2 regions of the Marinobacter suaedae genome follow, and region 2 is predicted to be linked to the other one. Evidence: predicted binding sites of a transcription regulator. Region 2 holds the regulator's gene; the other holds the start of a gene.

Region 1 (4,389 bases), on a different contig from region 2:
AGTTGGCCAGCACGTCCAGCTCGGACAGAGCCTGGGCGGCGTCCTGCAGGGGCGCCAGTTCGGCGGCCACGGTTTCCAACACTTCGCCGTAAAGCGCTTTTTCCCGTGCCAGCGCCCGGCTCTTGGCGCTCAGGGCCTTATCTTCGAATTCTTTCAGTTCCGGGGTGATGAAGCGTTCGGCATTCTTGAGGGTCTGCCGGCGGATGTAATCAGCTGGCGCCTGATCGGACTGCGCCCGGCTGATCTCGATGTAGTAACCGTGCACCCGGTTGTAGCCCACCTTCAGGGTGCTGATACCGGTACGCTCCCGCTCACGGGTTTCCACGTCCAGCAGATACTGGCCCGCGTTTTCGCTGATGTTGCGGAGTTCATCCAGCTCTTCGTCGAAGCCTTCGCGGATGACACCGCCGTCCCGGATCACCACCGGCGGATTGTCGATCACCGCCCGCTCCAGCAAATCCGCCAATTGCGGGTATTCGCTGATGATTGTCGCCAGCTTGACGATGTGGTGGGAGTTCACCGGCTTGAGGGTTTCCTGCAGGTCCGGAAGCACCTGGAACGCGTCGCGCAGACGGGCCAGGTCCCGCGGACGGGCGGAGCGCAGGGCCACACGGGAGAGAACTCGCTCGATGTCGCCAACGGCTTTCAGGTGATCGTGCACGGGCTCGTAATGGAAACCATCCAGTAGGGCAGAAACGGCCTGCTGCCTTTGCTTTACGGTGTCCACATCCCGCAGCGGGCGGTTCAGCCAGCGCTTGAGTTCCCGGCCGCCCATGGCCGTGGCCGTGCGGTCCATAACCCAGGCCAGGGTGTACTGGTGCCCGCCCATCAGGTTGGTATCGATTTCCAGATTACGACGGCTGGCGGCATCGAGGATGACGGCTTCATCCCGGCGTTCCCGGGTCAGTTTCCGGATGTGGGGCAGGGCGGTGCGCTGGGTTTCCTTGGCGTATTGAAGCAGGCAGCCGGCCGCGGAAATGGCGAGGTTGAGATCCTCGCAGCCGAACCCGGTCAGGTCTCGAACCTGCAGTTGCGAGGTAATCACCCGTCGAGCGGTGTCGGCTTCGAACAGCCACGGGCCCTGGCGACGGATGCCGGTGAAGCCCTCGAGGATTTCCTCGTAAGGGAAGTCTTCGCTGATCAGGATTTCGGCCGGGCGCAGGCGCTGCAATTCACCTTGCAGGGCCTCCAGGTTTTCCAGCTCGGAAACGGAAAAACGGCCGCTGGAGATATCCAGTGAGGCAAAGCCAAACTGTTCCCGGTGGCTGTAAATCGCCACCAGAAGGTTGTCACGCCGGTCTTCCAGGAAGGCGTCGTCACTCAGGGTGCCCGGTGTCACGACGCGCACGACCTGGCGCTCGACAGGCCCTTTGCTGGTGGCCGGGTCACCAATCTGTTCTGCGACGGCAATGGATACGCCGGCGCGCACCAGGCGGGCGATGTAGCCCTCGGCGGCATGGAACGGAATGCCGGCCATGGGTACCGGATTGCCTCCTGACTGGCCCCGCGCCGTCAGCGTAATATCCAATAGCTCCGCGGCTTTCTTGGCATCGTCATAGAACAGCTCGTAGAAGTCCCCCATGCGGTAGAACACCATTTCGTTTGGGTGTTCGCCCTTGATTTTGAGGTATTGCCGCATCATCGGCGTGTGCTGGGACAGGTCGGTTTGAGCTGCTGACATGGAGGCTTCCGGATTGACTGCTTTGGATGAGGTGGGCAATTGTAAGAAAATAACCGCCGGGATGAAATGAGGAGAGTGTCATGGTGGCCAGCGATCAGGAATTGAGTCAGGCGGCCGCAAGGCTGGGGGAGCTGCTGGAGTCGCAAGCTCAAACCATCGTTACCGCTGAAAGCTGCACCGGCGGCTGGGTGGCAAAGGCCCTGACTGACCGGGCCGGCTCATCCGCCTACGTACTGGGTGGGCTGGTCACCTACAGCAATGAGGCCAAGCACGACTGGCTGAAGGTCACCAGCGAATCGTTGAACAAGCATGGTGCTGTCAGTGAAGCCGTGGTTCGGGAAATGGTGGCCGGGGCGCTGGCGGCATCCGGTGCCAATGTGGCGGTGGCCATCAGTGGTGTGGCAGGGCCCGGCGGAGGAAGTCCGGACAAGCCCGTAGGGACAGTATGGTTCGCCTGGGGGTCTAATGCGGATTCCACACAGGCCGTGTTGAAACAGTTCCAGGGCGACCGCGATCAGGTGCGCCGGCAGGCGGTGCTCTTTGCGCTGCGGCAGGTGCATGACTATCTGCAGGAAGCCTGAATACCGCGCTTGAAAAAGACGTTCACAGGAAGACACGCAAAGGGGGTTGGTCTCTTTTTCGGGTTGTGTTTTAATACTGTGCAAATATACAGGAAAGCGCTGTATCTGCTGTACAGCTTCCCAATCATTCGATTGAGCTACCGGTTGGGCCAGGTAACGGGTAGCAACGCCAACAGAGGGTTTTGCACTGATGGAAGATAACCGCAAGAAAGCACTTAGCGCAGCACTGGGCCAGATCGAGCGTCAGTTCGGTAAGGGCGCCGTGATGAAAATGGGTGATCAGCCCCGTGAAGCCATTCCTGCGGTTTCCACCGGGTCCCTCGGGCTGGACGTTGCACTGGGTATTGGTGGCCTGCCATACGGTCGTATCGTCGAGATCTATGGTCCGGAGAGTTCCGGTAAAACCACACTGACCCTGCAGGTGATCGCTGAAGCCCAGAAGCAGGGCAAGACCTGTGCCTTCGTAGACGCCGAGCACGCTCTGGATCCGGTCTACGCTGAAAAGCTGGGCGTGAATGTGGACGACCTGCTGGTTTCCCAGCCGGACACCGGTGAACAGGCGCTGGAAATCGCCGATATGCTGGTTCGCTCCAATGCGGTAGACGTGATCATCGTTGACTCCGTGGCGGCCCTGACGCCGAAGGCGGAAATTGAAGGCGAAATGGGCGACAGCCACGTGGGTCTGCAGGCCCGTTTGATGTCCCAGGCGCTGCGTAAGCTGACCAGCAACGTGAAGAACGCCAACTGCCTGATGGTCTTCATCAACCAGATCCGCATGAAGATTGGTGTGATGTTCGGCTCACCCGAAACCACCACCGGTGGTAACGCGCTGAAGTTCTACTCCTCCGTCCGTCTGGACATCCGTCGCATTGGTGCGGTCAAGGATGGCGACGAAGTGGTGGGTAACGAAACCCGTGTGAAAGTCGTTAAGAACAAGGTGTCTCCGCCTTTCCGTCAGGCCGAGTTCCAGATCATGTACGGCAAGGGCATCTACCACATGGCCGAGGTTCTGGACATGGGCGTGAAGGAAGGGTTTGTGGACAAATCCGGTGCCTGGTACTCCTACAACGGTGACAAGATCGGCCAGGGCAAGGCGAACGCCTGCAAGTTCCTGGAAGAGAACATGGACCTGGCTACCGAGATTGAAGCCAAGGTGCGCGACAAGTTGATGCCGAAGCCTGAGAGCAAGAAAAACGCGGCTGAAACGGCTGAACCGGCTGAAGCGAACGGCGAACTGCTGTAAGTCCTGTTTCGAACCCTGCGCCTTTCTCCTGTCCTTTGGGGCGATTGCGCAGGGTTCAAACCCTATCCCCCGCTTGTGTTGACCTCCCCCTCTTATCCTCTGAGTAATGAGTGCATTAGTTTATCTAATGCAACGGCCTAATAATCGTCGTTTTACGCCCGGCTGAACCGTTTCTATGCTGAAGGTTCAGAACCCAGGGGAGTCAATGTTATGTCCGTCCATCAAGCTGCTATCCACTGGCAACGTGCTGACCACGAATCCGAGTCCGGCACATACTCCCGGAATCACAGTGTCACCTTGAGTGGCGGCCAGCAGCTCAATGTTTCGGCCTCTCCTGAATTCAAGGGAGACCCTGAATGTGCCGATCCTGAGCAAATGCTGATCAGCGCTGTATCCAGTTGTCACATGTTGTTCTTCCTGGCCATCGCCGACTTTCAGGGCTATCAGGTGGAGTCCTATGAGGACGATCCAAAAGGCTACCTGGAAAACCTGGAAACGAAGGGCAAGGCGGTGACCCGTATCGAGCTGTCGCCGCGAATCACCTTCGGCGGCGACAAGATGCCTGACCAGAAGGCGCTGGAGAGAATGCACACCAGCGCCCACAGCAACTGTTTTATTCGCAACTCGATCAAGGCAGACGTGACAATCAACTATCTTTAGAACAGCTATCCTTAATCAGGATTTGTGAACGGGGATTCCTGACGGAGACGATTTATGAATGACGTTCAGCTGGTGGAGGACGAGCTTCTCAGGGAAGACAAGGATGGGGCTGTCTATCTGACGTTAAATCGTCCGGATAAATTCAACACCCTGTCCGAATCCTTGCTGGCTTCCTTACAGCGCGAATTGGATAACATCGCCTCCGACCCGGCGGTGCGTTGCGT
Region 2 (4,389 bases):
TTAAGCCATTGGCCCACCGTCGGGTGTCAGCACAAGAATCAGCCGCTTTTGGGCAGCATCTTTGTGCCAAATTCAAACGGTCGTTTCAAGCGATTGTTTGTAGATTCTTGTGAAACAGCAACAGGACATTCCGATGCAGAAATTTACGCGGGAAAATGTTAATATTGGCGGCTTACTTTCGATTTGAACCGTTCTTCAGCTGCGGGATTCTCCATGGCGTCACCCTGGTACTCACTGGTTTCGCAAAAACTTTTTCTGGCCAGATGCTTGCTGGACCAGAGCACCACTCGGGTCGACGGGGAAGAGGCAGACCGTACGACGGACACGGAACGGACACTGAAGAGCGAGGCCGCCAGGCAAGGGGCGGTAGAACTGATGCTCCGGGCAAGACAACTGTTACTGACCATGATAGCCCGGCATCATCAGTTTCGAAACGAACAGCCCGCCAGCCTTGAAGAGCTGGCAACACTGGTTGGAGAACATTCGTACGAGGCAATAAAACTTCTGGAACTCAGCCGTACTTCAGGCAGCTGGTGGCAGCATCTGGATCAACTCGAACGAGCCCAGAGCAATCCACCCGTGAGCCGCAAGACGGTCAGTTCGGACAACATTATCGCCATTTCTGCGGAAACCGGCCCAGACCGATCCGAAGGTGCCCTGAAGAAATCCCTGGGCGCACTGAAGCAATTTGCCGACGATCTGGAAGAGCAGCACAGCGAGTGGTAGCTCAGCGCTCAACCCGATCCATCAACATAAAGGTTTAGGATATGTCACCCTCATTTTTTGAAATCGTTCAATTGAGCAACGGCGATTACGCACTGCGCCGCATTGATGATGAGAGTGCGCCGCTGGTAAAAATCTCCTTTTCGGAGGAAGCTCGCGAGATGATGGCAGACAAGGATATGAATGTGGCGAAAGCAATGATTGCCGCGGGCATTGAGGCCGTGGGCAGCGTTGCCCATGACATCGACTGGGAAGAAGACGACCAGGAAACCGCCGAGATAGCGCCCTCCTACACGCTGCACTGATCCCAGTACCGCCTTACATCAGGCCTGACCGAATCACCGGGGTAATCCATTGCGGGGCATTCCGCCCCGCACCTTCCTAATCAGCGTTGACGAAGCACAACCCCGTGACTATTGCCTCGCGCCGAAGCTTCCTGAAGCTCACGAAATGCAGACTTACTCAGCTTCTGCGTCCACATCACGACCGCGTGGCAGGTACCTGCACTCAAAGCACGCTCGGCCAATTCTTGCGCGGAGTATTCCGGCGTGGAACGCAGCACCAGCAACTGGCCTGTAACGATCCCGTGCATTTTTTGCCACTTGCTCACCAGAGCTTGGGGTGGGTCAATCCACGCAAGCCAGCGTTTTTCCTGATTGAGCTGGGTCAGCATCGGTAGCAGCAACTGGAAGTTTTCAACCTGCTCCTGAGGCATGATGATCTCGGTCACATTGCCAACACTGGGAGCCGTCCGGGACTCTGACTTGGGACGCGTACTGATGATCGCCCGCTTTTCGGTTCCAACAGATGAGGAAAGCGGATAGGGCATCGCGCCCTGATGAAAAGCGGTGTTCTGACTGAAGCTCAATTGTTCCATAACCTAGCTGCTCCCAGACTGTCCGGATTACCTGACCTGATTAGTGGAGATCCGACCGGCGGATAACTCCCACCCCCAGACCTTCGATAAACAAATGCTCCTCGGCGAGATCCACCTCGATGGGATCGAACTCTTCGTTCTCCGCAATCAGGAAGACCTTGCTGCCTTCTTTACGGTAACGCTTGACGGTTACCTCGTCCTCGCCAACCCGTGCCACGACAACCTGACCATTGTGGACATCCTGTGTGCGATGGACCGCCAGCAAGTCACCATCCAGAATACCGATGTCTTTCATACTCATTCCACGCACCCGCAGCAGGTAATCTGCCGAGGGGGAGAAAAATTCCGGCTGCAGGGTGACATGATCCTCAATGTGCTCCTGCGCCAGAATCGGGCTACCAGCAGCAACCTGACCAATGACCGGCAAGCCCAGATCCTCCTCGGCTTCCGGCAAACGGATGCCCCGACTCGCTCCTGGAACCATCTCAATGGCGCCTTTACGGGCCAGCGCACGAAGATGCTCTTCGGCGGCATTTGCGGAACGGAAACCGAGTTCCGCGGCAATTTCCGCGCGGGTGGGCGGGTAGCCGGTCTCATCCAGATACCGCCGGATGATATCCAGCACCTGAGATTGCCTTGCGGTCAGTTTCATGGGAGTTCTCCGTCAACTCATTTCCGAGACAGCCCTTGCATTGCATTTAAGCGCTCTGGGCATGCCCTGTTTTTATATACAGTAAACAAACTATATACAGTGTTTTATCCAGTGTAAAGCCCACTATGAATTTCTGGTGCAGACCGGCGGGCAGCGACGAGGATTGTGATAAGGTTCTGGAAAGGCAGTCTTTAAGGACACTGAGCGTTATGGATAATCGCACCCCATGCCAAATGCCGGACATCATGCGCACCAGCGATAAAAAGGAACGTCGCGTTGGTGTTGAACTTGAATTGTCCGGACTCAGCTACGATCAGCTTGTGTTTAACGTGTCCGATTTCCTGGGCGCCAAACCCCGGCTTGAATCCCGCTATGTCACCAAGATCGATACCGAGTTTGGCGAATATACGGTGGAGCTGGATTCGGAACTGGTGAAAGATCTCGACTTGAGCGATTCCCAGCTTCCCGATTCCATCAGGGAACTCGGTGGCCAGGCGCTGGAAGTAATCGATGCGGCAGCCGAGCGGATTGTGCCCCTTGAGATCATCACCCCTCCCCTGCCATTCAACGAAGTAGGACAAATCGAAGCACTGGTCAGCGCGCTGAGACAACAGGGGGCACTCGGCAGCCGGGAGTCGATTTATTACGCCTTCGGTTTGCAGCTGAATCCGGAATTGCCCGATTTGGAACCTGCTACCCTGGTTCGCTACCTTCAGGCCTTCGCCGCCCTGTACGATTGGCTCAAGTCACGCCATCAGCTGGATATCAGCCGCAAGATGACCACCTATATCGAGCCCTGGAGCAGTCGCTTCACCGACCGGCTGATGACGGACGATTACGCACCGGATCAGTCTGAGCTGATGCTTGACTACCTTGAATCCAACCCGACCCGCAACCGCGCCCTGGACCTGCTTCCTTTGTTTGCCTACCTGGACCACTCGTTGCTGAACGAGTACGTCCAGGACACGCGGATAAAGAGCCGCCCTACCCTGCACTACCGGTTACCCGATTGCGACATCGACAACCCAAACTGGCAGTTCTCCGACGTCTGGAACGACTGGGTCGTCCTCGAGCAGATTGCCAACAACGCGGAGCAGCTGGCCGAACTCCGCTCGCGGTTTCGCGAGGCCCACAAACTGAGCCTGCGCAATCTCACCCAAAGCTGGCTGGACAGCTCCACCCATTGGCTGCAGAGTCTGGGGTATGCGTGATCCTTCAATTCCTGAAATTGAGCTGCCGGGACTGACGATCGGGATCAGCGGTCCCTCCCGGCGTGGCACCGCCCACCGGCTGATCAGCATGGGGCTCAGACTGTACGGAGCACACACCCACTATATTCGCCCCGGGTCCCACACCAATGTGGAACTGCTGGATGGGCTGGTGCTTTCCGGCGGCACCCACGTTCATCCGGAGCGCTACGGGCAAAAGCCCGAGGTTTCCGCGCGTTATGACCAGCGACGGGACGCCACTGACTACCGCCTGCTGGAGCAGGCGGAACGCACAGGCATACCGGTCCTCGGCATCTGCAGGGGCGCCCAGTTCATCAATGTTTTCCACGGTGGTTCGCTGTGCCAGAACGTCACTCCGATTCGGGTCCATACCCGGCACCGCCCCCTTCTCTTGCCCATGCAGACGGTGCGACTGGTGAAGGACAGCCGACTGGCGAAAGCCATGCAGGGCCTCACCATAGGCGCCAATCGCATTCACAGTCAGGCCATCAAGCGGTTGGGGCAAAACCTCCGGGTCGTTGCCGTGGATAACGACCTGTTCGTGCAGGCCATCGAGAACCAGAGCGGACAATGGATGCTCGGGCTGCAATGGCATCCGGAATATCTGCTATACCATGGGGGACATCGCCAGATCTTCCGGCAGTTCGTCCATGCCGCCCTGAATTTCAAGAGGGGCCGGTTAGAGCCGGATTCCGATTCGTCCTTTTTTGAACAAGCTCCAGGGAGGAGTGACCCATGAATACTGGAAGCCGACTTGCACAGATTGGTCTGCCCCTTGCGCTTCTGCCCGTCATCGCCATGGCTGGTGAAGTGTCACTGAGTGGCGAAGGCAGTGTGCGTTATCAGCCAGACAGCGTGCGCCTGTATTTCACCGCGACCGTCGAGAACGAAGTGCCCCAGCAGGCGAC

What was found. Region 2 encodes LexA, which represses DNA repair genes until DNA is damaged. Its sites were predicted from a motif close to CTGTNTNNNNANACAG; they were not measured.
Region 1: recA (recombinase RecA) is a predicted target of LexA. The motif match lies at 2,339-2,354, and genes of this name have one in related genera.

The regions. Positions count from the first base shown of each region.
Region 1 is NZ_JAUMIS010000002.1:1,044,441-1,048,829, reverse strand. Features, by position in the region: gene mutS (DNA mismatch repair protein MutS) at 1-1,681, opposite strand, end outside; gene pncC (nicotinamide-nucleotide amidase) at 1,762-2,262, shown strand; gene recA (recombinase RecA) at 2,453-3,505, shown strand; gene QVZ43_RS13590 (OsmC family protein) at 3,716-4,165, shown strand; gene QVZ43_RS13585 (enoyl-CoA hydratase) at 4,220-4,389, shown strand, end outside.
Region 2 is NZ_JAUMIS010000001.1:202,899-207,287, forward strand. Features, by position in the region: gene QVZ43_RS00835 (DUF6586 family protein) at 214-726, shown strand; gene QVZ43_RS00840 (hypothetical protein) at 768-1,028, shown strand; gene QVZ43_RS00845 (cell division inhibitor SulA) at 1,109-1,600, opposite strand; gene lexA (transcriptional repressor LexA) at 1,641-2,252, opposite strand; gene QVZ43_RS00855 (amidoligase family protein) at 2,462-3,463, shown strand; gene QVZ43_RS00860 (gamma-glutamyl-gamma-aminobutyrate hydrolase family protein) at 3,456-4,220, shown strand; gene QVZ43_RS00865 (SIMPL domain-containing protein) at 4,217-4,389, shown strand, end outside.